One region of the Exiguobacterium sp. R-39 genome, then DNA from elsewhere that is predicted to be linked to it. Evidence: a T-box and tRNA genes for the amino acid it is inferred to sense, from the RefSeq annotation. Region 1 holds a T-box; the other regions hold tRNA genes.

Evidence for each region. A T-box is a leader RNA that pairs with one kind of tRNA and senses whether it is charged. The one in region 1 lies ahead of serS (serine--tRNA ligase), so its partner is inferred to be a tRNA-Ser.
Region 2: it encodes a tRNA-Ser, which carries the amino acid that the T-box ahead of serS (serine--tRNA ligase) is inferred to sense. The anticodon was not compared.
Region 3: it encodes a tRNA-Ser, which carries the amino acid that the T-box ahead of serS (serine--tRNA ligase) is inferred to sense. The anticodon was not compared.

Annotation. Positions count from the first base shown of each region.
Region 1 covers NZ_CP187965.1:12,958-22,808, reverse strand. The annotation lists gene serS (serine--tRNA ligase) at 86-1,363, opposite strand; T-box leader at 1,427-1,635, opposite strand; gene ACP26N_RS00075 (D-alanyl-D-alanine carboxypeptidase family protein) at 1,648-2,895, opposite strand; gene pdxT (pyridoxal 5'-phosphate synthase glutaminase subunit PdxT) at 2,990-3,568, opposite strand; gene pdxS (pyridoxal 5'-phosphate synthase lyase subunit PdxS) at 3,562-4,449, opposite strand; gene ACP26N_RS00060 (PLP-dependent aminotransferase family protein) at 4,579-5,973, shown strand; gene guaB (IMP dehydrogenase) at 6,035-7,501, opposite strand; rRNA gene rrf (5S ribosomal RNA) at 7,657-7,772, opposite strand; rRNA gene ACP26N_RS00045 (23S ribosomal RNA) at 7,820-9,851, opposite strand, start outside.
Region 2 covers NZ_CP187965.1:689,816-699,666, forward strand. The annotation lists rRNA gene ACP26N_RS03555 (16S ribosomal RNA) at 1-145, shown strand, start outside; rRNA gene ACP26N_RS03560 (23S ribosomal RNA) at 311-3,226, shown strand; rRNA gene rrf (5S ribosomal RNA) at 3,320-3,435, shown strand; tRNA gene ACP26N_RS03570 (tRNA-Asn) at 3,442-3,516, shown strand; tRNA gene ACP26N_RS03575 (tRNA-Ser) at 3,543-3,633, shown strand; tRNA gene ACP26N_RS03580 (tRNA-Glu) at 3,655-3,729, shown strand; tRNA gene ACP26N_RS03585 (tRNA-Met) at 3,741-3,814, shown strand; tRNA gene ACP26N_RS03590 (tRNA-Asp) at 3,826-3,901, shown strand; tRNA gene ACP26N_RS03595 (tRNA-Phe) at 3,909-3,984, shown strand; tRNA gene ACP26N_RS03600 (tRNA-Tyr) at 4,012-4,095, shown strand; tRNA gene ACP26N_RS03605 (tRNA-Trp) at 4,100-4,170, shown strand; tRNA gene ACP26N_RS03610 (tRNA-His) at 4,184-4,256, shown strand; tRNA gene ACP26N_RS03615 (tRNA-Gln) at 4,267-4,338, shown strand; tRNA gene ACP26N_RS03620 (tRNA-Gly) at 4,347-4,421, shown strand; tRNA gene ACP26N_RS03625 (tRNA-Cys) at 4,428-4,501, shown strand; tRNA gene ACP26N_RS03630 (tRNA-Leu) at 4,537-4,617, shown strand; tRNA gene ACP26N_RS03635 (tRNA-Gly) at 4,622-4,692, shown strand; tRNA gene ACP26N_RS03640 (tRNA-Gly) at 4,733-4,803, shown strand; gene queG (tRNA epoxyqueuosine(34) reductase QueG) at 4,891-6,036, shown strand; gene ACP26N_RS03650 (methylated-DNA--[protein]-cysteine S-methyltransferase) at 6,026-6,511, shown strand; gene trmL (tRNA (uridine(34)/cytosine(34)/5-carboxymethylaminomethyluridine(34)-2'-O)-methyltransferase TrmL) at 6,511-6,984, shown strand; gene ACP26N_RS03660 (DUF5366 family protein) at 7,228-7,794, shown strand; gene ACP26N_RS03665 (transglycosylase domain-containing protein) at 7,796-9,571, opposite strand; gene ACP26N_RS03670 (glucose-1-phosphate adenylyltransferase) at 9,777-9,851, shown strand, end outside.
Region 3 covers NZ_CP187965.1:2,831,425-2,841,275, reverse strand. The annotation lists gene ACP26N_RS14835 (Tex family protein) at 1-1,071, shown strand, start outside; gene ACP26N_RS14830 (SprT family protein) at 1,068-1,508, shown strand; tRNA gene ACP26N_RS14825 (tRNA-Asn) at 1,658-1,732, shown strand; tRNA gene ACP26N_RS14820 (tRNA-Ser) at 1,741-1,832, shown strand; tRNA gene ACP26N_RS14815 (tRNA-Glu) at 1,882-1,956, shown strand; tRNA gene ACP26N_RS14810 (tRNA-Val) at 1,961-2,036, shown strand; tRNA gene ACP26N_RS14805 (tRNA-Asp) at 2,071-2,146, shown strand; tRNA gene ACP26N_RS14800 (tRNA-Gln) at 2,151-2,222, shown strand; tRNA gene ACP26N_RS14795 (tRNA-Lys) at 2,229-2,304, shown strand; tRNA gene ACP26N_RS14790 (tRNA-Leu) at 2,335-2,420, shown strand; tRNA gene ACP26N_RS14785 (tRNA-Arg) at 2,425-2,501, shown strand; tRNA gene ACP26N_RS14780 (tRNA-Ile) at 2,521-2,597, shown strand; rRNA gene ACP26N_RS14775 (16S ribosomal RNA) at 2,731-4,292, shown strand; rRNA gene ACP26N_RS14770 (23S ribosomal RNA) at 4,458-7,373, shown strand; rRNA gene rrf (5S ribosomal RNA) at 7,421-7,536, shown strand; tRNA gene ACP26N_RS14760 (tRNA-Met) at 7,704-7,780, shown strand; tRNA gene ACP26N_RS14755 (tRNA-Met) at 7,814-7,890, shown strand; gene tsaE (tRNA (adenosine(37)-N6)-threonylcarbamoyltransferase complex ATPase subunit type 1 TsaE) at 7,998-8,444, shown strand; gene tsaB (tRNA (adenosine(37)-N6)-threonylcarbamoyltransferase complex dimerization subunit type 1 TsaB) at 8,441-9,094, shown strand; gene rimI (ribosomal protein S18-alanine N-acetyltransferase) at 9,087-9,542, shown strand; gene tsaD (tRNA (adenosine(37)-N6)-threonylcarbamoyltransferase complex transferase subunit TsaD) at 9,542-9,851, shown strand, end outside.

The sequences.
Region 1 (9,851 bases):
GATAGCATCTTGGTTTTATTGTGTAAAGCCTTTTTCTAAAAAAACTTTTTAAAAAATCAGAAGGGGGAAATCTCCCCCTTCCTACTTATCCTTGAATGACTTCAAGACCGCCCATGTATGGACGAAGTACTTCTGGAATAACAACTGATCCATCTGCTTGTTGATAGTTCTCAAGAATTGCCGCTACCGTCCGTCCGACTGCAAGTGCAGATCCGTTTAACGTATGGACGAATTCCGGTTTGGCATTCGCTTCCCGACGGAAACGGATTTGTGCCCGGCGCGCTTGGAAATCTTCAAAGTTTGAGCAAGAAGAAATCTCACGGTACACACCTTGGCTCGGCATCCAAACTTCGATGTCATATTTCTTCGCAGCTGTGAAACCAAGATCTGCTGTACACATGCTTAAAACTTGATACGGAAGTTTGAGTAATTTCAGCACGTCTTCTGCTTGTCCTGTCAATAACTCAAGCTGTTCGTATGATTCTTCCGGTTTGACGAAGCGGACCAGTTCCACTTTGTTGAATTGGTGCTGACGGATCAAACCTCGGGTATCACGGCCGGCAGAACCTGCTTCAGACCGGAAACATTGGCTGTAGGCTGCATAACCGATTGGTAGTTGATCGGCTGACAGGATTTCTTCCCGGTGCATGTTCGTCACCGGTACTTCTGCTGTCGGGACAAGGAAATAGTTGGTGTCTTCGACTTTGAACGCATCTTCTTCAAATTTCGGAAGCTGTCCTGTTCCTGTCATAGAATCGCGGTTGACCATGAGTGGCGGAAGAATTTCCGTATAGCCGTTTTTATCCTGGTGTAAATCCATCATGAAGTTGATCAATGCCCGCTCGAGACGTGCACCGGCACCGCGGTAAAAGACGAATCGGCTGCCCGTTACTTTTCCGGCACGCTCGACATCAACGATTTTTAATTGCTCCATCAAATCCCAGTGCGGTACAGCTTCAAAATCAAATGCCGGTTTATCGCCGACTTCGCGGATGACGACATTATCGTCTTCCGTAGAACCGATTGGGACACTGTCATGGGGAATGTTCGGAATCCCGAGCAACAACAGGTTTAGTGTCGCTTCGACTTCACGCAATTCTTCATCAAGCGCTTTGACTTCATCGCCGACTTGACGCATCGCCGCAATCGCCTCATCCGCATTTTCTTTGTTGCGTTTCAGTTCTGCGATTTTTTTTGTTGCTTCATTGCGTTCTGCTTTTAGAACTTCTGTTTTCGCAATCAGTTCCCGGCGCTTTTCATCAAGTGCGAGGAACCGGTTCATGTCCGTCAAATCTTCCCCCCGGTGTGCTAGTTTTTCTTGGATTGCGTCAAAATCCTGACGCAGACGTTTAATATCAATCATCTTATTTCCTCCTTTTTTTCAATAAAAAAAGGCAATCCATCCCTCTCCGGTTCTAAAAAACCGAAGAGGGACGAATCACCTGGATCCGCGTTGCCACCCTCATTGCTAGTCGTACTAGCCAACTCTAAAGACGCGATAACGGGCGTACCCGCACCTTGTTCGCAAGGTGTGTGATCCGGCTCGATTCAAAGTATCCTTCTGACTAGTTCGCACCACCCACTAGCTCTCTTAACAGAATAAATGCTTCTACTTGGTCCGTTCATGACATCATTATGAGATTAGCTTTACTTTACACTATCCCCTTTAAGGTTGACAAGGGTTGGTTGATGAATCGCTTGACTGATTTTTTTGGACCAGGCCGAAACTGCACGGAACAAACGTGTCTGGAAGCTCGCCAGTTCAACTTTTTCAGCACTGGTTACGACAGCCTGAGGAACGGAAAAGCCGGGCAAGTACCGTCCGGCGTCCTCCACTTGGACCGTTCCGATGGCTTCACCCCGCTTTAAAGGGGCTTCGGCTTTTGAAAATTGAAAGACGGGCGTCTGGGGTTTCGGCTGATTTTTTAATACCGTCACGTATAAAGCTGTTTTCGTCACAACATCATAACGGGCTTGTTTTGCCCCTCGGATCGGTAAGGCGCCTTTAATTTGTTCTCCTTTTCCGTAATACGTCAACGGTTCAAAAGAAGAAAAACCATAATCGAGCAATTTTTTCGTTTCGGCGAATCGGGCTTTATCCGATTTGGTGCGCATGACGACCGAAACGAGCGTTAAATTCCCACGGGTTGCGACACTCGCAAAACAGTAACCGGCAAGATCCGTCGTTCCAGTCTTCATTCCCCGCATTCCGCTGTATACATACGGTTGACGCGGCAACATCTTATTAGAGTTTTCCACCTTCGCTCCATTGATTGTAATGAATGAACGTTTCGTCACATCTAATACATCCGGATAGTCTTGAATGTAACGGATGATCAAAAGCGAAATATCCATCGCCGTCATCAAGTTCGTTCCCGGTAATGTCGCATCGACAGCATCCAGTCCGGATGCATTTGCATATTCCGTGTCTTTCATTCCCAGTGCGGCCGCCGTTTCATTCATCCGTTCGACGAATTGTTTTTCCGTTCCAGCCATGACTTCTGCCAACAGGACGGCAGCATCGTTAGCCGATTTAATGAAGGCCGCATCATACAGTTCCCGAATCGTATACGTTGTTTTCCGAATCGGTAACCGGGCAATTCCTTGTGTTTTCGCAAGTTTCAACACTTTTCCACTTGGTCGAACCGTTTGATTCCACGACAGTTTTTTCTGCTCAATTTGCTGACGCACTAGATAAAGTGTCATCAATTTTGTCATCGAAGCCGGCGGTAACGACAACTCAGCCTGTTCAGCCAATAAGATCTTACCTGTCACAGCATCGACCATTATGTAAGATTCCGCCTGAATGTCCGGTGTTTCCGCATAGCCTGTCATCGGTGACAAACCAGCTGTCAGTATAAGTACACTCAGGAAGAGTGTGAAAAGACGTTTCATCGGTCCTCTCCTTCAAATGATGTTCTATCTTTTCAGTGTAGCACAAAAAAAGAAACCGACAGCCGGAAACTGACGGTTTCTCTGTTGCTTTTGATCAAACAGAAACAGCATTACGCTGTCTGATTTTTTGAATGAAATAGTCATGAAGACGTCGGTCTGACGTTAACTCCGGATGGAAGGAGCAGGCGAGATGGAGGTCCGTCTCGACGGCAACGGCCGCTGTTCCCAGCGTAGATAAGACGCGTACGCCTTCTCCGACCTGTTCGACAAAAGGAGCTCGGATGAAAACAGCTTCGATATCCTGCCCTACGCCTTCGACAATCAAAGATGTCTCAAAACTGTCGACTTGTCGCCCAAACGCATTTCGCTTTACTGTCATCGGGATGGCTCGTAAATGGGCAGGACTTTCACTCAATTCACTTGCCAGTAAAATCATTCCGGCACATGTACCGAACATCGGTAACGTATCAATTTGAAGCCGCAAGACATCGAGCAATCCATAGCGATCAATCAACCGGCGTATCGTCGTTGATTCCCCGCCCGGTAAGATTAAACCGTCGATCCCGTCCAAGTCCGCAGCCGACTTGACGATCATCGTTTTGACTCCGAGTGTATGAAGCATCTCCTGATGTTCCCGGACCGCGCCTTGGACACCTAATACACCAATTACCATCCGCGTGGTGCCATCCGTTCTTCAAACGGCATCGACGTCACATCGATTCCTTTCATCGCTGTGCCCAGTCCTCTCGAAAGATGGGCAATCCGTTCGAAATCATCTTTATACGTCACGGCTTCGACGATAGCTTTCGCCACGCGTTCCGGATGTTCCGATTTAAAGATACCAGAACCGACAAACACACCATCGGCTCCGAGATGCATCATCAAGGCGGCATCGGCCGGCGTCGCAATTCCACCCGCTGCAAAATTGACGACGGGAAGACGCCCTGCTGCTTGAATCTGTTGTAATACTTCGTAAGAGGCTCCCCACTCTTTACTGCGTGTCATCAATTCATCGGGTTGTGAATGAAGAATCTGCTGAAGTTGCGCTTGAATCTTCCGCATATGACGAACAGCTTCCACGACATTGCCCGTCCCCGGTTCCCCTTTTGTCCGGATCATGGCCGCTCCTTCTGCAATCCGTCGTGCTGCTTCCCCTAAATCACGTGCTCCACAGACAAACGGGACTGTAAACGCCGATTTCAACAAATGATATTCTTCATCTGCCGGCGTCAGGACTTCACTTTCATCGATAAAATCAACACCTAATGATTCAAGAACCCGTGCTTCCACGATATGTCCGATACGGCATTTCGCCATCACCGGAATCGACACGGCCTGCAAGACGTCTTCTGTAATGAGTGGATCAGCCATCCGGGCCACTCCACCGTCACGCCGGATGTCCGATGGTACCCGTTCAAGTGCCATGACTGCCACCGCACCGGCAGCTTCTGCGATTTTAGCCTGCTCCGCATTCACGACGTCCATGATGACACCACCCTTTTGCATTTCGGCCATCCCTCGTTTGACACGATCTGATCCTTGTTGTCGCTCCATCATTTTGAACTCCCCCTAGACATTGATAGTATTTCCAATCGCTGATACTTTTTAGTATATTCTTCGTTGACTATTTTAAAAGTATCAGTTTATGATGAATTAACCAGGTCAGTGAAAAGGAGACAATCTATGGACATGTTATCGTTTGAGTTAGTACGGGAGGGAAACCGTCCGTTGTATGAACAGCTGTATCAACAAATACGTCAGGAAATCATTGAAGGACGCCTGGCCTACGGGACGAAATTACCGTCAAAACGAAAGCTTGGCCAGTTTTTAAATCTCAGCCAGACGACCATTGAACTGGCTTATCAACAATTGGTCGCAGAAGGATATGTCGAATCCGTTTCCCGGAAAGGTTACTTCGTCTTAGCGTATGAAGAGCTGGCGTATGTTAAAACAACACCTTTGCCGACAAGCCAACGGACAAATCAAAAACCGACCATGCGGTACGATTTTCACCCAAGTAAAATCGACGGCTCCTCTTTTCCTTTTTCACGTTGGCGAAAACATGCCAAGGATGTCATCGATGAACAACATCAATCACTCGTCTCCCTCGGACATCCGCAAGGTGATTTAGCGTTACGTCTTGAGATTGCGACGTATCTTTATCATTCACGAGGGGTCGTCTGTTCTCCAGAACAGATCATCATTGGTTCCGGCGTCGAACAACTTCTGCCGCAAATCATCTTTTTGTTAGGAAAATCGACGACTTATGGTATTGAAGATCCAGGGTATCATGCGACACGCTTAATCCTTGAAAGTCATGAACGAAAGACCATTCCGATTCCTGTCGACCAAAACGGTTTAACGATTCATTCTCTGATTCAAAGTCCAGCCGATGTGATGTATGTGACACCAGCCCACCAGTTTCCGTCCGGCAGTATTCTGTCTGTCAATCGACGCCGGCAGCTGCTAAACTGGGCAGCTGAATCGGATAGCCGTTATATCATTGAAGATGATTATGACAGTGAATTCCGATACAGTGGAAAATCAATTCCTTCCTTGCACAGTATGGACAGTGAGCGGGTGATTTACCTGAGTACATTTTCAAAATCGTTAATGCCGTCCCTTCGAATCGGATATATGGTGCTGCCCCGCCCTTTACTAGAACGATATCAAACTGAATTTCCGTACTACACGTGCAGTGTCTCCCGATTTGATCAAACGATTTTGACACGCTTCATGAAAGAAGGCGACTTTGAGAAACATTTGAACCGGATGCGAAAAATCTACCGTCGGAAACTCGATGTCGTCGTTCACGCTCTCCGGGATGTTCCGTTTCTGCGATTGACGGGGGAAAGCGCCGGCCTTCATATCGTCCTTTCCGTCTCAAACGGAATGGACGAACAGGAGTTACTGCGACGGGCGAATGAATCTTCCATTCAAGTGTATGGTTTATCAGATTATGCCCAACTTCCGTTATCCACAGTTCATCCACAGATTGTTCTCGGATTTGCAAGTCTGACAGAACAACAGTTGAATCAAGGGCTTACTGAGCTCGTTTCAGCTTGGCAGTTACAGTAAGTTTATCCACAAGGTTATCCACAAAAAACCCTGCGACCTTCATTGGCCGCAGGGTTTTGAATTATTGACGCGTATAGTTTGAAGCTTCTTTTGTAATTTGAATGTCGTGAGGATGGCTTTCCTGTAAACCTGCACCTGTCATCCGGATAAACTGTGTTTCTTCACGTAATTCTTCAAGTGAAGCAGAACCACAGTATCCCATTCCTGAACGAATGCCTCCAACGAGTTGATAAACAGAGTCACCCAGTTTACCACGATATGCCACACGACCTTCGATTCCTTCTGGAACAAACTTCTTGTCGGCTTCTTGGAAATAACGATCTTGGCTACCGCGCTTCATTGAAGCTTCCGATCCCATACCACGATACGTCTTGAATTGACGACCTTGGTAAATTTCCATTTCTCCCGGACTTTCCTCTACACCAGCAAGCAAGCTACCCAACATGACAGCATGACCACCTGCTGCGAGTGCTTTGACGATATCCCCTGAATACTTGATTCCACCATCGGCGATAATCGAGACACCGTGCTTGCGGGCTTCTGTCGCACAATCAAAGACAGCTGTAATTTGCGGAACCCCGACTCCTGCAACGACACGTGTCGTACAAATTGATCCCGGTCCGATTCCGACTTTGATGACTGAAGCACCTGCTTCAATCAAATCACGTGTCGCTTCAGCTGTCGCCACGTTTCCTGCGATGATTGGCAAGTTCGGATATTCATCACGAAGTTCACGTACCTTCACGAGAACCCCTTCTGAGTGACCGTGCGCCGTATCGACGACCAATGCGTCAACTCCTGCATCTACGAGGAACTTGGCACGAACCGATGCATCTTTTGTGACACCGACAGCTGCTGCAACGAGCAGACGTCCAAATGAATCTTTTGCTGCATGTGGATATTGCTCAACTTTTTCAATATCCTTTGTTGTAATCAATCCTTTTAAAACACCGTTCTCATCAACGAGTGGCAATTTTTCAATCCGATGTTTGTGGAGAATCTGTTCTGCTTCTTCTAAAGAAGTACCGACTTTTGCTGTAACCAGTTCTTCTGTCGTCATGACGGTTTCGATGACGGTAGAGTAATCTTTTACGAAACGAAGATCACGATTCGTTAAGATACCGACCAGTTTACGCTCCGTTTCATTATTGACGATCGGAACACCGGAAATTCGGTATTTGCTCATCAAATATTCAGCATCATAGACTTGTCGTTCTGGCGTGAGATAAAAAGGATTTGTAATGACACCATTCTCAGAACGCTTAACACGATCCACATGCTCGGCTTGATCTTCCATCGACATATTCTTATGAATGACGCCGAGACCCCCTTGACGTGCCATTGCAATGGCCATTGGAGCTTCTGTTACAGTATCCATTCCAGCACTGATTAAAGGGATGTTTAATGTAATCCCTTCGCATAATGTTACTGACAAATCAACATCTCGCGGTAAGACACTTGAACGACGTGGTACGAGCAAGACGTCATCAAACGTCAAGCCTTCTTTAGCAAATTTGTTCTCCCACATGTTATCCACTCGCTTTCTCTTCTATAAAAGAATATTGATGTTATGGTAACAAGCGAGAGGTGTCATGTCAATGACTCCACCAATAATCAGAACAATCAGAAGTTTCACATAACACAAAAAGACCGACCTGCAAAATGCAGATCGGTCCTTTATTGGCCTGGCAACGTCCTATCCTCACAGGGGGAAGCCCCCAACTACTTTCGGCGTTCAAGTGCTTAACTTCCGTGTTCGGCATGGGAACGGGTGTGACCACTTGGCTATCGTCACCAGACGACGGGCTCGCGCCCTCAAAACTGAAGTCATCAACAATGCATCTGCTAGAACAAGGCCTCGACCGATTAGTATCACTCAGCTCCGCATGTCGCCATGCTTCCACCCGTGACCTATCTACCTCATCGTCTCTGAGGGGTCTTTCTTGATTACTCAAAGGGAAATCTCATCTTGGAGGGGGCTTCATGCTTAGATGCTTTCAGCATTTATCCCGTCCGCACGTAGCTACCCAGCGATGCTCCTGGCGGAACAACTGGTACACCAGCGGTGCGTCCATCCCGGTCCTCTCGTACTAAGGACAGCTCTCCTCAAATTTCCTGCGCCCACGACGGATAGGGACCGAACTGTCTCACGACGTTCTGAACCCAGCTCGCGTACCGCTTTAATGGGCGAACAGCCCAACCCTTGGGACCTACTCCAGCCCCAGGATGCGATGAGCCGACATCGAGGTGCCAAACCTCCCCGTCGATGTGGACTCTTGGGGGAGATCAGCCTGTTATCCCCAGGGTAGCTTTTATCCGTTGAGCGATGGCCCTTCCATGCGGAACCACCGGATCACTAAGCCCGACTTTCGTCCCTGCTCGACTTGTAGGTCTCGCAGTCAAGCTCCCTTCTGCCTTTGCGCTCTACGAATGATTTCCAACCATTCTGAGGGAACCTTTGGGCGCCTCCGTTACTGTTTAGGAGGCGACCGCCCCAGTCAAACTACCCGCCTGACACGGTCCTCCAGCCGGATGACGGCTGCGAGTTAGAGACTCTATGCATGAAGGGCGGTATCCCAAGGGTGACTCCTCCGAAGCTGGCGCTCCGGTCTCGACGTCTCCCGCCTATCCTGTACATCATGCACAAAGCCTCAATATCAGGCTGTAGTAAAGCTCCATGGGGTCTTTCCGTCCTGTCGCGGGTAACCTGCATCTTCACAGGTACTATGATTTCACCGGGTCTCTCGTTGAGACAGTGCCCAAATCGTTACGCCTTTCGTGCGGGTCGGAACTTACCCGACAAGGAATTTCGCTACCTTAGGACCGTTATAGTTACGGCCGCCGTTTACTGGGGCTTCGGTTCAAAGCTTCGCTTGCGCTAACCCATCCCCTTAACCTTCCAGCACCGGGCAGGCGTCAGCCCCTATACGTCATCTTGCGATTTAGCAGAGACCTGTGTTTTTGCTAAACAGTCGTTTGGGCCTATTCACTGCGGCTCTACTCATGTAGAGCGTCCCTTCTCCCGAAGTTACGGGACCATTTTGCCGAGTTCCTTAACGAGAGTTATCCCGCGCGTCTTAGAATTCTCATCCCGCCTACCTGTGTCGGTTTACGGTACTGGCACCTTCCACCTCACTAGAGGCTTTTCTTGGCAGTGTGAAATCGTGACCTTCGTCCCTACGGGACTCCGCATCGTTCCTCGACTTTGATGTCTGACGGATTTGCCAATCAGACGGTCTCGAAACTTACACATGCACTTCCATCCGCATGCGTCACTATCCTCCTGCGTCCCCCCATTGTTCAAACGGTGGATCGGTGGTACAGGAATATCAACCTGTTATCCATCGCCTACGCCTTTCGGCCTCGGCTTAGGTCCAGACTAACCCTGAGCGGACGAGCCTTCCTCAGGAAACCTTGGGCTTTCGACGGAGGGGATTCTCACCCCTCTTTTCGCTACTCACACCGGCATTCTCACTTCCAAACGCTCCACTGCTCCTTACGGTACAGCTTCACAGCGGTTTGGAACGCTCCCCTACCATTCCTTACGGAATCCGCAGCTTCGGTGGTATGTTTAGCCCCGTTACATTTTCGGCGCGGCGCCACTCGACTAGTGAGCTATTACGCACTCTTTGAATGGTGGCTGCTTCTAAGCCAACATCCTAGCTGTCTAGGCAGCGCCACATCCTTTTCCACTTAACATACACTTTGGGACCTTAGCTGGCGGTCTGGGCTGTTTCCCTCTTGACTACGGATCTTATCACTCGCAGTCTGACTCCCGAGTATAAGTTGCCGGCATTCGGAGTTTAACTGAATTCGGTAACCCTGTGGGGGCCCCTAGTCCAATCAGTGCTCTACCTCCGGAACTCTCAACCTCGAGG
Region 2 (9,851 bases), 680 kb from region 1:
ACCGCCCGTCACACCACGAGAGTTTGCAACACCCGAAGCCGGTGAGGTAACCGCAAGGAGCCAGCCGTCGAAGGTGGGGTAGATGATTGGGGTGAAGTCGTAACAAGGTAGCCGTATCGGAAGGTGCGGCTGGATCACCTCCTTTCTAAGGAAAACGTCCCTTACGGGACATGCCCATCGTTCAGTTTTGAGAGCTCGTCTCTCCGTCTCGCAAGAGACACTCGCACCTTGAAAACTGAAGACATCAACAAGACATCAAATTTTTATAACCATGTCATTAGACGTGTGTTCTTAGAATACCAAAATGCTAGATCAAGGTATGAAGGGCGTACGGTGGATGCCTTGGCACTAGGAGCCGATGAAGGACGCGACGAACAGCGATATGCTTCGGGGAGCAGTAAGTATGCTTTGATCCGAGGATTTCCGAATGGGGGAACCCACCATCCGTAATGGGATGGGACATGTTACATGAATACATAGTGTAGCGTGAGGCAGACCCGGGGAACTGAAACATCTAAGTACCCGGAGGAAGAGAAAGCAAATGCGATTCCCTGAGTAGCGGCGAGCGAAACGGGAACAGCCCAAACCGGAGAGCATGCTCTCCGGGGTTGTAGGACACTCTATACGGAGTCAAAAAGGAAGACAGTAGGCGAACGACCTGGAAAGGCCGGCCGAAGAAGGTGACAGCCCTGTAGCTGAAACTGTTTTCCCTCCAGAGTGGATCCTGAGTACGGCGGGACACGTGAAACCCCGTCGGAATCCGGGAGGACCATCTCCCAAGGCTAAATACTCCCTAGTGACCGATAGTGAACCAGTACCGTGAGGGAAAGGTGAAAAGCACCCCGGAAGGGGAGTGAAATAGATCCTGAAACCGTATGCCTACAAGTAGTCAGAGCCCGTTAATGGGTGATGGCGTGCCTTTTGTAGAATGAACCGGCGAGTTACGATAGCGCGCGAGGTTAAGCTGATGAGGCGGAGCCGTAGCGAAAGCGAGTCTGAATAGGGCGCCATAGTGCGTTGTCGTAGACCCGAAACCAGGTGATCTACCCATGTCCAGGATGAAGGTCAGGTAACACTGACTGGAGGTCCGAACCCACGCACGTTGAAAAGTGCGGGGATGAGGTGTGGGTAGCGGTGAAATGCCAATCGAACCTGGAGATAGCTGGTTCTCCCCGAAATAGCTTTAGGGCTAGCCTCGAGGTTGAGAGTTCCGGAGGTAGAGCACTGATTGGACTAGGGGCCCCCACAGGGTTACCGAATTCAGTTAAACTCCGAATGCCGGCAACTTATACTCGGGAGTCAGACTGCGAGTGATAAGATCCGTAGTCAAGAGGGAAACAGCCCAGACCGCCAGCTAAGGTCCCAAAGTGTATGTTAAGTGGAAAAGGATGTGGCGCTGCCTAGACAGCTAGGATGTTGGCTTAGAAGCAGCCACCATTCAAAGAGTGCGTAATAGCTCACTAGTCGAGTGGCGCCGCGCCGAAAATGTAACGGGGCTAAACATACCACCGAAGCTGCGGATTCCGTAAGGAATGGTAGGGGAGCGTTCCAAACCGCTGTGAAGCTGTACCGTAAGGAGCAGTGGAGCGTTTGGAAGTGAGAATGCCGGTGTGAGTAGCGAAAAGAGGGGTGAGAATCCCCTCCGTCGAAAGCCCAAGGTTTCCTGAGGAAGGCTCGTCCGCTCAGGGTTAGTCTGGACCTAAGCCGAGGCCGAAAGGCGTAGGCGATGGATAACAGGTTGATATTCCTGTACCACCGATCCACCGTTTGAACAATGGGGGGACGCAGGAGGATAGTGACGCATGCGGATGGAAGTGCATGTGTAAGTTTCGAGACCGTCTGATTGGCAAATCCGTCAGGCACCAAAGTCGAGGAACGATGCGGAGTCCCGTAGGGACGAAGGTCACGATTTCACACTGCCAAGAAAAGCCTCTAGTGAGGTGGAAGGTGCCAGTACCGTAAACCGACACAGGTAGGCGGGATGAGAATTCTAAGACGCGCGGGATAACTCTCGTTAAGGAACTCGGCAAAATGGTCCCGTAACTTCGGGAGAAGGGACGCTCTACATTGAGTAGAGCCGCAGTGAATAGGCCCAAACGACTGTTTAGCAAAAACACAGGTCTCTGCTAAATCGCAAGATGACGTATAGGGGCTGACGCCTGCCCGGTGCTGGAAGGTTAAGGGGATGGGTTAGCGCAAGCGAAGCTTTGAACCGAAGCCCCAGTAAACGGCGGCCGTAACTATAACGGTCCTAAGGTAGCGAAATTCCTTGTCGGGTAAGTTCCGACCCGCACGAAAGGCGTAACGATTTGGGCACTGTCTCAACGAGAGACCCGGTGAAATCATAGTACCTGTGAAGATGCAGGTTACCCGCGACAGGACGGAAAGACCCCATGGAGCTTTACTACAGCCTGATATTGAGGCTTTGTGCATGATGTACAGGATAGGCGGGAGACGTCGAGACCGGAGCGCCAGCTTCGGAGGAGTCACCCTTGGGATACCGCCCTTCATGCATAGAGTCTCTAACTCGCAGCCGTCATCCGGCTGGAGGACCGTGTCAGGCGGGTAGTTTGACTGGGGCGGTCGCCTCCTAAACAGTAACGGAGGCGCCCAAAGGTTCCCTCAGAATGGTTGGAAATCATTCGTAGAGCGCAAAGGCAGAAGGGAGCTTGACTGCGAGACCTACAAGTCGAGCAGGGACGAAAGTCGGGCTTAGTGATCCGGTGGTTCCGCATGGAAGGGCCATCGCTCAACGGATAAAAGCTACCCTGGGGATAACAGGCTGATCTCCCCCAAGAGTCCACATCGACGGGGAGGTTTGGCACCTCGATGTCGGCTCATCGCATCCTGGGGCTGGAGTAGGTCCCAAGGGTTGGGCTGTTCGCCCATTAAAGCGGTACGCGAGCTGGGTTCAGAACGTCGTGAGACAGTTCGGTCCCTATCCGTCGTGGGCGCAGGAAATTTGAGGAGAGCTGTCCTTAGTACGAGAGGACCGGGATGGACGCACCGCTGGTGTACCAGTTGTTCCGCCAGGAGCATCGCTGGGTAGCTACGTGCGGACGGGATAAATGCTGAAAGCATCTAAGCATGAAGCCCCCTCCAAGATGAGATTTCCCTTTGAGTAATCAAGAAAGACCCCTCAGAGACGATGAGGTAGATAGGTCACGGGTGGAAGCATGGCGACATGCGGAGCTGAGTGATACTAATCGGTCGAGGCCTTGTTCTAGCAGATGCATTGTTGATGACTTCAGTTTTGAGGGCGCGAGCCTTTCAAAAAAGCGCTTGACGTTATGGAAACATAATGTTAAGATGATAGATGTCTGGTGGCGATAGCCAAGTGGTCACACCCGTTCCCATGCCGAACACGGAAGTTAAGCACTTGAACGCCGAAAGTAGTTGGGGGCTTCCCCCTGTGAGGATAGGACGCTGCCAGGCGATCGTTCCGCAATAGCTCAGTGGTAGAGCAACCGGCTGTTAACCGGTAGGTCGTAGGTTCAAATCCTACTTGCGGAGCCATTTATTACTTCTTCACCACATGCAATGGAGAGCTGTCCGAGTGGCCGAAGGAGCACGATTGGAAATCGTGTAGGCGTCATAAGCGTCTCAAGGGTTCGAATCCCTTGCTCTCCGCCATAACATTTTCAATTATAAAATGGCCCGTTGGTCAAGCGGTTAAGACACCGCCCTTTCACGGCGGTATCACGGGTTCGATTCCCGTACGGGTCACCATTTTTTATCATCGCGGGGTGGAGCAGTCTGGTAGCTCGTTGGGCTCATAACCCAAAGGTCGTCGGTTCAAATCCGGCCCCCGCAATTATTACATACGGTCCTGTGGTGTAGCGGTTAACATGCCTGCCTGTCACGCAGGAGATCGCGGGTTCGAATCCCGTCAGGACCGCCATTATTAAGGCTTTGTAGCTCAGTCGGTAGAGCAGAGGACTGAAAATCCTCGTGTCGGCGGTTCGATTCCGTCCAAAGCCACCATATGATTTTTAATGTTTTCCCATTTGTGGGGGGGTAGCGAAGTGGCTAAACGCGGCGGACTGTAAATCCGCTCCCTCGGGTTCGGCGGTTCGAATCCGCCCCCCCCCACCACTTTAGGGGCATAGTTTAGCGGTAGAACTACGGTCTCCAAAACCGTCAGCGCGGGTTCGATTCCTGCTGCCCCTGTTTTATTATTATGGCGATTGTGGCGAAGTGGTTAACGCACCGGATTGTGATTCCGGCATTCGTGGGTTCAATTCCCATCAGTCGCCCTTTTATTATTGGGCTGTGGCCAAGTGGTAAGGCACTGGATTTTGATTCCAGCATGCGAAGGTTCGATCCCTTCCAGCCCAGCTTTTTGTGCGGAAGTAGTTCAGTGGTAGAATACGACCTTGCCAAGGTCGGGGTCGCGGGTTCGAATCCCGTCTTCCGCTCCAATAAATGGCGCCATAGCCAAGTGGTAAGGCAGAGGACTGCAACTCCTCTATCGTCAGTTCGATTCTGACTGGCGCCTCCAATAATTCTTAATTGAATAGTTTTGCAAGAGATTGTGCCGGTGTGGCGGAACTGGTAGACGCGCACGACTCAAAATCGTGTTCCTTTGGAGTGTCGGTTCGATTCCGACCACCGGTATCTTGCGGGTGTAGTTTAGTGGTAAAACCTCAGCCTTCCAAGCTGATGATGAGGGTTCGATTCCCTTCACCCGCTTTTACCTTTGTACGATCTCATTTAAGATTCACCTGATTATGCGGGTGTAGTTTAGTGGTAAAACCTCAGCCTTCCAAGCTGATGATGAGGGTTCGATTCCCTTCACCCGCTTACCTGAAAAGAGCAACGTGTCGTTTTTAATTGACACTTTGCTCTTTTTGTTTAGCATGGAGATAAACAAGCGAAAGGAGAGATACGATGCAGGGGGAATTGTTGAAAAAAGAATTGCAGAGGTATGCCAAAGAAATTGGTATCGATGAATTCCGTATTACGACAGCGGATCCTTTTCTGGTGATGAAACAGCGTCTCATTCAACAACAAGAAAAAGGATATGCTTCCGGATTTGAAGAACCCGATCTTGAACGGCGGACGACACCAACGCTGTTACTGGATGATGCCGTCTCCATCATCGCAATCGCCGTCGCTTATCCAAGTAAGCTCAAGGATGCTCCGCGTGGAAAAGAAGGGGAACGGCGCGGAATCTTTGGACGTTCTTCTTGGGGACTGGACTACCATCAGGCTCTGAAGCAGCGATTGACATTGCTGGAAGAAAAAATTCAAGAACTGATCCCCGGAGCTCGATCACGTTCGATGGTCGACACGGGAGAACTGGTCGATCGTGCGGTCGCAGAACGGGCAGGGATCGGATTCAGCGGGAAAAACTGTTCCATCATTAGCGAGGAACATGGTTCTTATCTTTATTTAGGAGAATTGATTACAGATCAATATCTGCCTCCGGATGAGCCGGTCGAAGAGTTGTGCGGTTCCTGCAATAAATGTCTCGATGCTTGTCCAACGGATGCACTGATTGAACCGGGTGTCATCGATGCGAAACGTTGCATCTCGTTCATTACGCAAACGAAGACTCTGATTCCTGAACATTTCCGATATGCCCTCGGAAATCGTTTATACGGTTGTGATACCTGTCAGCAAGTTTGTCCATACAACCGGAAAAAACATGCCACACAACACAGCGAACTGCAACCTGATCCGGAACAGGTCAAACCGTTACTCATTCCGTTGCTTTCTCTTAGTAATCGTGAATTTAAAACACGGTTTGGTTCATTATCGGGTGCATGGCGTGGGAAAAAACCAATTCAACGTAACGCCGTCTGTGCGCTCGTACATTATCAAGACCGGACGGCACTCGAGGCTTTGCGAGTGATGGCTGAAACCGATCAGCGGGAAGATATGCGAGCCCTTGCCGTCTGGGCAATTGGTCGGATTGCCGGTCAAGAAGCAAAAGACTATATCCAAGGGCGTCTGTTGACTGATTCTGCGGAAGATGTTCAAGTGGAAGGGAATCGTTTGCTTGAGGAATGGGGGAGCGGGCATGCCGTATAAAAAATTGACCTATACGTTTGGTGAGTTGGTTATCGGGTGGGAAGAAGATGAAGTCGTCTATCTCGATTTTGGACATGACATGAATCGTCTGAAGCAATATCTTGACGAAGCTGCCTATTATGAGGCACCGTTGCCTGATTTTCTAGCCGATGCACTTGAAGCATATGAACGAGGACAGCCGGGCGCATTGGATGACGTTCCTTGCCGGCTAGAAGTGACCGTCTTCCAGCAGCGTGTCTTGGAAGCGTTGAGATTGATTCCGTTCGACCAGACAGCAAGTTATGGACAACTGGCACGAATGATTGGTTCCGAAAAGGCGGCCCGTGCAGTCGGAGGTTCTTTGAATCGGAATCCAATCGCTTTGATTTATCCCTGTCACCGGATTATTGGGGCATCCGGTAAAATGACGGGTTTTGCCAGTGGCATTGCCCATAAAGAAGCGCTGCTTGCGCATGAGTTAGGAGAGAAGAATTAATGGCCATTCACGTCGTCATGTATCAACCAGAAATTCCACAAAATACAGGTAATATTTCACGGACATGCGCAGCGACGCATTCAGTCTTACATTTAATACGACCGCTTGGGTTTTCAACGGATGATAAACAGTTGAAACGGGCAGGTCTTGATTATTGGGAGTTCGTTGATGTAAGGTATCATGATTCGTTGGAAGAGTTGTGGGATAAACATCCGGATGGGACGTTCTACTATATCACGAAGTATGGCGAAAAATATCCAAGCCAAGTGGATTTATCGAACGTTGAAGAAGACTACTTTTTTGTTTTCGGACGCGAAACAAAAGGATTACCGTTAAACGTCATTGATGAGAATCTGGATCGTTGCATCCGTCTTCCGCAATCGAATCTTGTTCGTTCGCTCAATGTCTCGAACACGGCTGCCATCATCGTGTATGAAGCACTCCGGCAACAAGGATATGCGAATCTACTGTAAAACAACAGATCCCCCTGACCCGAATGAACGGGCAGGGGGATTTGTTTTATTCGTTACCTTCAGGTTTTTTGTTGTAGCCTGCAGTAAAAATCGCTGTCAAGAAAGCGAGGCTAACGCCTACCATTAAAATAAATGCCATTTTTGCTTCCCCCTTTAGTCTCAATAACCGATATAATCTATTATAGTATACTTGTAAGTGTAATTGTGTGCTACATATGAAATTTCTATGAATGGAGATTCGAAATGCGGACGAACGTCTACTTATTGAGTTATGCCCCTCTGATCAGCATCCTGCTGTTCAGTACGTCTCTTGCGATTGCTACGTCTGAGCTTGCACTGACGTGGTTGAATGACGTCGGGGTCTACGACGAGCTACTACAAATACTTAGTGCACGTAACACGAAGTTGCTCGTATGGCTTGGCTTTTTAATCATTTATTTCATGATCTTCAGTTCTTTGAAACTGATTTCCGATACGATTAATCAGCTTGGGTTTGCGTTTTTCATCAAAGAACAGGTGGGAACGACATTGAGTATGTTACGCCCCGGCAGTATTCTCCTGTTAATCGGAGGATGCATCAGTTTTGCATTCATGACATCGTTCCCGTTAGTTTGTCTCGTACTGGCAAGTTCTTTTTTATTCTATTTTTTCTTTTACGTGTTTCAAATCAGTAAAATGACCTCCACTGCAGGAGCCATCGGACTAGTGGTATTTCTTTTTCTGGCATGGGGCATATTACTGGCCGGATTGACCTGGGTCGGACTGAGCTTGTTCAATTCGCTAGGACAAGCCGTTTTGTTTACGAAATAAGTCATTGGACAATCGAAGCCCACGTTCTGACCTGTAATGTACTGTTCGCTTCGCTTGGGAAGGCACGGGGAATATCTGCCCCAAGCCAGATTCCTCCGACATGTTGATTCTTTATGCCGACAAACCACATGTCTTTATTGTCATTTGTCGTACCGGTCTTGCCTCCTGTATAGGCAGGATTAGAATCATAACCCAAGCGTCCTGTTCCATAGGTCATGACGTTGTGGAGCCCTTTGCGCAGTAATTGGTTTGTCCGGCTCGACCAGATCCGGTCCGTTGACATCGTATGCCGGTAAAGTGCTCCCTGATCCGTCGTGATGGTGCGGATCATCGAAGAGGGACTGTAAAGTCCATCATTGACAAAGGTTGTATAGGCACTAGTCAGTTCAAGTGGACTGACGCCATACTTCAACCCGCCTAATGCACTGTTGTAGGAATTATCTTCTTCCGTCCATTGACTGAACCGGAACGGTCGGATCGTCTTCAATCCTTCATTAAACGAAACAGAAAAAGCACGTAAGGCTGGTGTATTGTAGGAGTAAGCAATCGCATCAGCAATCGTCACGCTTCCGAGAATCCGGTTGTTACTGTTTTGCGGACAGTACCCGTCAAAACAAACAGGACTTCCGTCCAATCGACTCGTTAATGTTTTTTTCGTCTTTTCAAGGTAGGGACCATAAACAAGTAATGGTTTCAACGTTGACCCAGGCTGACGGTAAGACTGAACCGCCCGGTTGAGCTGTCCCGGTACATTGGACTTGTTGCCGACAAGTGCTGTTACACCACGTGTATCTCCATCGATTCCGACGTAAGCGCCTTCAATCGGTTGGGGGAGTTGTTGAATCGCTTGTTTGGCCCGCGTCTGTTCTGCCGGATCAAGATAAGTCTGAATGACGGCGCCATGTTGATGTAAATACTGTTCAGCCTGTGACATGCTCAAATTTTTTAAAGCGGCTGTTTGGCGGATTGCTTCTGATACGCTGGCATCAATGTAATCAGGATACCGGATGGTCGGCTTATGAAACGAAAGGTTGACCGACTGCTTCCGGGCTTTGTTTGAAATGTTTTGCGTCTGCTGCAAAGCTTTTAAAATGCGTTGTTGGCGTTTGCTTGTATTTTTCGGAAACCGCAATGGATTGTAAAGAGACGGATTGTTTGGAATCGAAGCCAAATAGCTGACTTCCGCCCAGTTTAAATCTTTTGCATGTTTTCCAAGATAGGATGTTGCTGCGAGTTCGATGCCGTAGATATTATTCGCAAAATAAGCTTGATTGACATACGCCGTTAAAAGCTCTTTTTTTGAATATTTTTGTTCCAATTCGATCGCAATCAAAATTTCTTTTATTTTTCTAGTATAGGTTTTTTCTGTGGAAAGATAAGTCATCCGTGCCAGTTGCTGGGTGATGGTACTCCCGCCTTGACCTTTGTTATCGCCGGATTGATTTTCTGTAAACGCTCGCAAAATACCGGTGATATCATAACCGTCATGTTGATAAAATCGCCGGTCTTCAATTGCAATGAAAGCCTGCTCGACCTTTGGCGGTAAAGCATTTGCTTTCAAATCATTCCGGCGTAACCCGTCATAAAGCTCGAGGCGTTCTTTTTGGTACGTGACAGTAATCGGTTGATACGATGCGAGGGGGCGATCAGTCGTTTTTTGATCTGCCCAACGGAACAAATCCTGGGCAAGATCCAACTGATTACGAACTGAAAAAAGTGTTAGTACTAAACTAAAAGCTAAAGCCAACACTAAGGTGTATCCGGTCGTGATTCTCATGAAAACTCCTTTCAAACGGCATTTCATTCCTATTATCGGTCTTTTATGGAGAAAACAGTAGAGAAATTTAAGAAATTTGTATTTTAATAAACCTATTTTGCAGGAATGTTATATTAAAAAGAGAAAAGGTGGGTATATAAGAGTATCTGTATAAATTAAAACACATGATTGATGGACAAAAAGAGCACAAACTGGAGGGGACGAAATGGCTAAAAAGAATGTCGTCGCGATGTTGCTTGCTGGCGGAGAAGGAAAACGTCTAGGAGCACTTACGAAACAC
Region 3 (9,851 bases), 270 kb from region 1:
CAAGTCTTGACGAAACTCGTGAACCGGTACGGAATCGAATTGATTGCGATCGGAAACGGTACGGCTTCCCGCGAGACCGAATCCTTCGTCGCGGACTGGATTAAAGGACATGATCAAATTGCCTTTACGATTGTTGATGAAGCAGGGGCAAGTATTTATTCGGCGTCAGAAATCGCGCGCACCGAGTTCCCGGATCTACAGGTCGAGCAACGGTCAGCCATCTCGATCGCACGACGCCTGCAGGATCCGTTGGCGGAACTCGTCAAAGTGGACCCGCAATCCGTCGGTGTCGGACAGTACCAACACGATGTCACGCAGACAAAGTTAAAAGAAACACTCGATTTCGTCGTCGAGACAGTCGTTAACCAGGTGGGTGTTGACGTTAATACGGCCTCGGAGTCGTTGCTCGGTTACGTCGCCGGGATTACGAAGGCAACAGCTAAAAAGATTGTCGAACGCCGCTCTGAACTGGGTGCGTTTGCATCCCGGAAAGAATTGCTGAAAGTCCCGCGTTTAGGAGCGAAAGCATATGAACAGGCAGCCGGCTTCTTGCGTATACCGGAAGGCAGTCATCCGCTTGACCGGACACCGATTCACCCGGAACAGTATAAAACCGTTGAATCGTTGTTTAAGCAACTGGATTTATCCTTACAGACCGTGGGAACGGAAACCTTACGGACTCGGCTCGGAGAATTATCTGTACCTGAAACAGCTCAATTGCTTGAAGTCGGTGAACCGACATTACGTGACATTATCGAAGCTTTGCAACGTCCGGAACGGGATCCGCGGGAAGCGCTCGATAAACCGTTACTGCGTCAGGATGTCTTATCGCTCGATATGATTCAAGTCGGAATGGAGTTCCAGGGGACAGTCCGGAATGTACTCGACTTTGGTGCTTTCGTTGATATTGGTGTGAAGGAGAGCGGCCTTGTCCACATCTCGAAGCTCAGTAAAAAACGGGTCAAACACCCGCTTGATGTCATTGCAGTCGGTGATATCGTAACCGTTTGGGTAACGAGTGTCGAACCGGAACGGGGACGGATCGGTCTGACGATGGTCAGTCCGTCATGACGAACGAAGAGTTGCAGCAATACGTCGAGCAACTCTCGCTCGACGTGTTTGCTTTACCTTTTAGACATATTGCACTTTTTAACGATCGCTTACGGACAACCGGGGGACGTTATTTTCTGACAGATCATCATTTGGATTTCAATCGGAGCTATTTAGCCGACCGTAATATCTTTCGCGGAATCGTCATTCATGAGCTGTGCCACTATCATTTACACCTGCGTGGAATGGGACACCGGCACCAGGATCAGGATTTTAAAGAGTGGTTACAACGATACGGAGGACTGCGCTACAGTCCGCGTCTGGAAGAAACGGAAAAAAAGAATCATCTTTATGAGTGTGAGAAATGCGGGACATTATATAGAAGAAAAAGAAAGATGAATCCGGAACGTTACCGTTGCGGACGATGTCGTGGAAAGATTTTTTACAAAAGTAGTTGACGTTCATTTCGGAGCATGATAAATTATAGAAGTCGTCAAAACGACCGCAACTAAACAACTTCTCGTCACTAAAAACTTTTTTAAAAAAGCATTGACGAAGAGAAAGAAAGTTGCTAATATAGAAAAGTGTTCTGAAACGAACGTCACGTTCCGCAATAGCTCAGTGGTAGAGCAACCGGCTGTTAACCGGTAGGTCGTAGGTTCAAATCCTACTTGCGGAGCCATTATCTTTGGAGATGTACCCAAGTGGCTATAAGGGGCGCCCCTGCTAAGGGTGTAGGCCGGGAAACTGGTGCGAGGGTTCGAATCCCTCCATCTCCGCCAGACCTCTTATGTGAATTTGTTACTTGAGAATAATTATCAGTTTTTAAATGGCCCGTTGGTCAAGCGGTTAAGACACCGCCCTTTCACGGCGGTATCACGGGTTCGATTCCCGTACGGGTCACCATTTTGGAGGATTAGCTCAGCTGGGAGAGCATCTGCCTTACAAGCAGAGGGTCGGCGGTTCGATCCCGTCATCCTCCACCATTTTTAATTTCATACTTAAGTTTCACAAAAATGTGGTCCTGTGGTGTAGCGGTTAACATGCCTGCCTGTCACGCAGGAGATCGCGGGTTCGAATCCCGTCAGGACCGCCATTTTTGGGCTGTGGCCAAGTGGTAAGGCACTGGATTTTGATTCCAGCATGCGAAGGTTCGATCCCTTCCAGCCCAGTTTTTCGTGTCATTAGCTCAGTTGGTAGAGCATCTGACTTTTAATCAGAGGGTCGCAGGTTCGAATCCTGCATGACACACCATTTTATTTTTTAAATTCTAATTTTATATTTGCGGTCGTGGCGGAATGGTAGACGCGCTAGGTTGAGGGCCTAGTGGTGGCAACACTGTGGAGGTTCAAGTCCTCTCGACCGCACCATATCGCACCCTTAGCTCAGCTGGATAGAGTACTTGACTACGAATCAAGGGGTCGGGAGTTCGAATCTCTCAGGGTGCACCATATTTTGTTTGCTTTTGACGGGCCTATAGCTCAGCTGGTTAGAGCGCACGCCTGATAAGCGTGAGGTCGGTGGTTCGAGTCCACTTAGGCCCACCATTTTCAAAACAAACGATGACGAACTTTGAAAACTGAACGATGAGGCAAAAAAACGTATCTTCGGATACAAACAATGAATGAAGCGCAAGCTTCGTCAACGTGACTTCGGTCACACAACGAGCAAGTCAAACACTTTATGGAGAGTTTGATCCTGGCTCAGGACGAACGCTGGCGGCGTGCCTAATACATGCAAGTCGAGCGCAGGAAGCTCACGGAACTCTTCGGAGGGAAGTGAAGGGAATGAGCGGCGGACGGGTGAGTAACACGTAAGGAACCTGCCCCAAGGATTGGGATAACTCCGAGAAATCGGAGCTAATACCGAATAGTTCTTCAGACCGCATGGTCTGATGATGAAAGGCGCTCCGGCGTCACCTTGGGATGGCCTTGCGGTGCATTAGCTAGTTGGTGGGGTAATGGCCCACCAAGGCGACGATGCATAGCCGACCTGAGAGGGTGATCGGCCACACTGGGACTGAGACACGGCCCAGACTCCTACGGGAGGCAGCAGTAGGGAATCTTCCACAATGGACGAAAGTCTGATGGAGCAACGCCGCGTGAGTGATGAAGGTTTTCGGATCGTAAAACTCTGTTGTAAGGGAAGAACAAGTACGAGAGGTAATGCTCGTACCTTGACGGTACCTTGCGAGAAAGCCACGGCTAACTACGTGCCAGCAGCCGCGGTAATACGTAGGTGGCAAGCGTTGTCCGGAATTATTGGGCGTAAAGCGCGCGCAGGCGGCCTTTTAAGTCTGATGTGAAAGCCCCCGGCTCAACCGGGGAGGGTCATTGGAAACTGGAAGGCTTGAGTACAGAAGAGAAGAGTGGAATTCCATGTGTAGCGGTGAAATGCGTAGAGATGTGGAGGAACACCAGTGGCGAAGGCGACTCTTTGGTCTGTAACTGACGCTGAGGCGCGAAAGCGTGGGGAGCAAACAGGATTAGATACCCTGGTAGTCCACGCCGTAAACGATGAGTGCTAGGTGTTGGGGGGTTTCCGCCCCTCAGTGCTGAAGCTAACGCATTAAGCACTCCGCCTGGGGAGTACGGCCGCAAGGCTGAAACTCAAAGGAATTGACGGGGACCCGCACAAGCGGTGGAGCATGTGGTTTAATTCGAAGCAACGCGAAGAACCTTACCAACTCTTGACATCCCCTTGACCGCTTGAGAGATCAAGTTTTCCCTTCGGGGACAAGGGTGACAGGTGGTGCATGGTTGTCGTCAGCTCGTGTCGTGAGATGTTGGGTTAAGTCCCGCAACGAGCGCAACCCCTATCCTTAGTTGCCAGCATTCAGTTGGGCACTCTAGGGAGACTGCCGGTGACAAACCGGAGGAAGGTGGGGATGACGTCAAATCATCATGCCCCTTATGAGTTGGGCTACACACGTGCTACAATGGACGGTACAAAGGGCAGCGAGACCGCGAGGTGGAGCCAATCCCAGAAAGCCGTTCCCAGTTCGGATTGCAGGCTGCAACTCGCCTGCATGAAGTCGGAATCGCTAGTAATCGCAGGTCAGCATACTGCGGTGAATACGTTCCCGGGTCTTGTACACACCGCCCGTCACACCACGAGAGTTTGCAACACCCGAAGCCGGTGAGGTAACCGCAAGGAGCCAGCCGTCGAAGGTGGGGTAGATGATTGGGGTGAAGTCGTAACAAGGTAGCCGTATCGGAAGGTGCGGCTGGATCACCTCCTTTCTAAGGAAAACGTCCCTTACGGGACATGCCCATCGTTCAGTTTTGAGAGCTCGTCTCTCCGTCTCGCAAGAGACACTCGCACCTTGAAAACTGAAGACATCAACAAGACATCAAATTTTTATAACCATGTCATTAGACGTGTGTTCTTAGAATACCAAAATGCTAGATCAAGGTATGAAGGGCGTACGGTGGATGCCTTGGCACTAGGAGCCGATGAAGGACGCGACGAACAGCGATATGCTTCGGGGAGCAGTAAGTATGCTTTGATCCGAGGATTTCCGAATGGGGGAACCCACCATCCGTAATGGGATGGGACATGTTACATGAATACATAGTGTAGCGTGAGGCAGACCCGGGGAACTGAAACATCTAAGTACCCGGAGGAAGAGAAAGCAAATGCGATTCCCTGAGTAGCGGCGAGCGAAACGGGAACAGCCCAAACCGGAGAGCATGCTCTCCGGGGTTGTAGGACACTCTATACGGAGTCAAAAAGGAAGACAGTAGGCGAACGACCTGGAAAGGCCGGCCGAAGAAGGTGACAGCCCTGTAGCTGAAACTGTTTTCCCTCCAGAGTGGATCCTGAGTACGGCGGGACACGTGAAACCCCGTCGGAATCCGGGAGGACCATCTCCCAAGGCTAAATACTCCCTAGTGACCGATAGTGAACCAGTACCGTGAGGGAAAGGTGAAAAGCACCCCGGAAGGGGAGTGAAATAGATCCTGAAACCGTATGCCTACAAGTAGTCAGAGCCCGTTAATGGGTGATGGCGTGCCTTTTGTAGAATGAACCGGCGAGTTACGATAGCGCGCGAGGTTAAGCTGATGAGGCGGAGCCGTAGCGAAAGCGAGTCTGAATAGGGCGCCATAGTGCGTTGTCGTAGACCCGAAACCAGGTGATCTACCCATGTCCAGGATGAAGGTCAGGTAACACTGACTGGAGGTCCGAACCCACGCACGTTGAAAAGTGCGGGGATGAGGTGTGGGTAGCGGTGAAATGCCAATCGAACCTGGAGATAGCTGGTTCTCCCCGAAATAGCTTTAGGGCTAGCCTCGAGGTTGAGAGTTCCGGAGGTAGAGCACTGATTGGACTAGGGGCCCCCACAGGGTTACCGAATTCAGTTAAACTCCGAATGCCGGCAACTTATACTCGGGAGTCAGACTGCGAGTGATAAGATCCGTAGTCAAGAGGGAAACAGCCCAGACCGCCAGCTAAGGTCCCAAAGTGTATGTTAAGTGGAAAAGGATGTGGCGCTGCCTAGACAGCTAGGATGTTGGCTTAGAAGCAGCCACCATTCAAAGAGTGCGTAATAGCTCACTAGTCGAGTGGCGCCGCGCCGAAAATGTAACGGGGCTAAACATACCACCGAAGCTGCGGATTCCGTAAGGAATGGTAGGGGAGCGTTCCAAACCGCTGTGAAGCTGTACCGTAAGGAGCAGTGGAGCGTTTGGAAGTGAGAATGCCGGTGTGAGTAGCGAAAAGAGGGGTGAGAATCCCCTCCGTCGAAAGCCCAAGGTTTCCTGAGGAAGGCTCGTCCGCTCAGGGTTAGTCTGGACCTAAGCCGAGGCCGAAAGGCGTAGGCGATGGATAACAGGTTGATATTCCTGTACCACCGATCCACCGTTTGAACAATGGGGGGACGCAGGAGGATAGTGACGCATGCGGATGGAAGTGCATGTGTAAGTTTCGAGACCGTCTGATTGGAAAATCCGTCAGGCACCAAAGTCGAGGAACGATGCGGAGTCCCGTAGGGACGAAGGTCACGATTTCACACTGCCAAGAAAAGCCTCTAGTGAGGTGGAAGGTGCCAGTACCGTAAACCGACACAGGTAGGCGGGATGAGAATTCTAAGACGCGCGGGATAACTCTCGTTAAGGAACTCGGCAAAATGGTCCCGTAACTTCGGGAGAAGGGACGCTCTACATTGAGTAGAGCCGCAGTGAATAGGCCCAAACGACTGTTTAGCAAAAACACAGGTCTCTGCTAAATCGCAAGATGACGTATAGGGGCTGACGCCTGCCCGGTGCTGGAAGGTTAAGGGGATGGGTTAGCGCAAGCGAAGCTTTGAACCGAAGCCCCAGTAAACGGCGGCCGTAACTATAACGGTCCTAAGGTAGCGAAATTCCTTGTCGGGTAAGTTCCGACCCGCACGAAAGGCGTAACGATTTGGGCACTGTCTCAACGAGAGACCCGGTGAAATCATAGTACCTGTGAAGATGCAGGTTACCCGCGACAGGACGGAAAGACCCCATGGAGCTTTACTACAGCCTGATATTGAGGCTTTGTGCATGATGTACAGGATAGGCGGGAGACGTCGAGACCGGAGCGCCAGCTTCGGAGGAGTCACCCTTGGGATACCGCCCTTCATGCATAGAGTCTCTAACTCGCAGCCGTCATCCGGCTGGAGGACCGTGTCAGGCGGGTAGTTTGACTGGGGCGGTCGCCTCCTAAACAGTAACGGAGGCGCCCAAAGGTTCCCTCAGAATGGTTGGAAATCATTCGTAGAGCGCAAAGGCAGAAGGGAGCTTGACTGCGAGACCTACAAGTCGAGCAGGGACGAAAGTCGGGCTTAGTGATCCGGTGGTTCCGCATGGAAGGGCCATCGCTCAACGGATAAAAGCTACCCTGGGGATAACAGGCTGATCTCCCCCAAGAGTCCACATCGACGGGGAGGTTTGGCACCTCGATGTCGGCTCATCGCATCCTGGGGCTGGAGTAGGTCCCAAGGGTTGGGCTGTTCGCCCATTAAAGCGGTACGCGAGCTGGGTTCAGAACGTCGTGAGACAGTTCGGTCCCTATCCGTCGTGGGCGCAGGAAATTTGAGGAGAGCTGTCCTTAGTACGAGAGGACCGGGATGGACGCACCGCTGGTGTACCAGTTGTTCCGCCAGGAGCATCGCTGGGTAGCTACGTGCGGACGGGATAAATGCTGAAAGCATCTAAGCATGAAGCCCCCTCCAAGATGAGATTTCCCTTTGAGTAATCAAGAAAGACCCCTCAGAGACGATGAGGTAGATAGGTCACGGGTGGAAGCATGGCGACATGCGGAGCTGAGTGATACTAATCGGTCGAGGCCTTGTTCTAGCAGATGCATTGTTGATGACTTCAGTTTTGAGGGCGCGAGCCCGTCGTCTGGTGACGATAGCCAAGTGGTCACACCCGTTCCCATGCCGAACACGGAAGTTAAGCACTTGAACGCCGAAAGTAGTTGGGGGCTTCCCCCTGTGAGGATAGGACGTTGCCAGGCAAGTGAAGGACCGATCTGCATTTTGCAGGTCGGTTTTTCTTTAAAAAAACAGTTAGAAAAATGATGTCAGTATAAGTTCTTTTAAGAAAAACAACAAGAAAATGAAATAAAGCTTGTCTTTTTTAAAAGTACATGTTATATTAATATCTGTCGAAACGTTATATCATCGCGGGGTGGAGCAGTCTGGTAGCTCGTTGGGCTCATAACCCAAAGGTCGTCGGTTCAAATCCGGCCCCCGCAACCAATTTTTATAATTCAAATCCGAAACGTTTATCGTCGCGGGGTGGAGCAGTCTGGTAGCTCGTTGGGCTCATAACCCAAAGGTCGTCGGTTCAAATCCGGCCCCCGCAACCAATTTTAAACTTAACTTCAACTTTACTACGAAACGTTCAGCGTTTCGTATTTTTTTTTGCCTTTTTTGTTCGGTACAATGGAGTAAGAGAAAAGGAGGAGGGACATCGATGATGGAACTTGAAATGACGAGTCTTGAACAAACGACGACGCTTGCCGTTGAACTGGGCCACCGTGCCTTCAAAGGAATGGTCGTGACACTGGATGGTGACTTGGGAGCAGGAAAGACGACGTTTACACAAGGGTTCGCGAAAGGACTTGGGGTAACACGCAACGTCAACAGTCCCACGTTTACAATCATGAAAGTTTATGCCGGACGACTACCGCTCTATCATATGGATGTCTATCGTCTCGAAGGCGGCGATGATATTGGTCTTGAAGAGTATTTAAATGGAGATGGTGTCGCGGTCGTCGAATGGTCGGAATTGATTGCCGACGTCCTTCCGCCAGAACGTCTTGCGATTACGATCGAACGGACAGGTGATGATTCACGCCGTTTTCGTTTGGAGCCGATCGGTGAGCAGTACATCCAATTATGTGAGGAGTTAAACCAATGAAAATCGTAGCGATTGATACATCGACGAAACAACTGTCTGTTGCGTTGTCGGACGGACAACAGATTTTGGCAGAAGCCTCTTATGTGACGTCTTTGAACCATGCGACAAAACTGATGCCGCTGCTCGAACGGATGATGCAGGAAGTCAACTGGTCGCCGCAGGATTTAACTCGTATCGTCATCGCCGACGGTCCCGGCTCTTATACCGGTCTCCGGATCGGGGCAACGACCGCTAAGACACTGGCTTATACGCTAGGAATCGATTTAGTGCCGGTCTCGACACTTGAGTTAATGGCAGCTTCAGCAGGGTTAACCGGACGGATCGTAGCGATTCAGGATGCCCGCCGTGGAACCGGATTCGTCGGTTTCTATGAAGAGGGGCAATTGGTAGGCGAAGAACAGCATACGGTTGTTGCTGAATTCGTCAAAACGCTGCCGGAAGATACGAAGATGACAGGTGATACAGACAAGTTCGTAACGGAACTTGAACCGTTTACGATCGTGAGCCCGGCCTTCCGTTCACCGCGGGCGGGTGTCCTTGCGTTGCTTGGTGCTACCCGTGAACCGGTTGAAGTCCATTCGTTTGAGCCGCGTTACTTACGTCTCGCGGAAGCAGAAGCAAAATGGATTGAGGCACAACGTCATGACTAATGTCTCCGTTCGAAAAATGACGGTTATGGATGCACCTGGTGTGCATGCTGTGGAACTCGAATCTTTTGCGACACCGTGGACACTGGAATCATTCATTGCGGAGATGACACAAAATCCGAATGCGTATTACCTGGTCGCAGAGACGGATGAAATCATTGGATTCGCAGGGCTATGGCACATTGCTGATGAAGGCCATATCACGAACGTCGCCGTTAAACAAAAGGCACGTGGTCGTGGAATCGGTGAGACATTGCTGGTTGCGTTAATTGAACAAGCCAGACAATTAGGATTACGGGCGATGACGCTTGAAGTACGTGTATCGAATACACCGGCACGGACACTGTATGAGAAACTGGGCTTTTTATATGCCGGAACGAGAAAACGGTATTATCAAGATAATAATGAAGATGCAGCCATCTATTGGCTGGAACTGGAAGGAGACGAGTGATGACACAGCCGTTGATATTAGCCATTGAATCAAGTTGTGATGAGACAGCTGCGGCTGTCGTCCGCGGAGGAACAGACGTCTTATCGAATGTCGTATCTTCCCAAATTGAAAGCCATAAACGTTTTGGAGGAGTTGTCCCGGAAGTCGCATCCCGTCATCATGTGGAACGCATCACGTATGTCATTGACGATGCGTTAACGGAAGCCGGTGTCACGATGGATGACATCGATGCGATTGCCGTTACGGAAGGACCCGGTCTTGTCGGTGCATTACTCGTCGGTGTCAGTGCGGCAAAAGCGTTGGCATTCG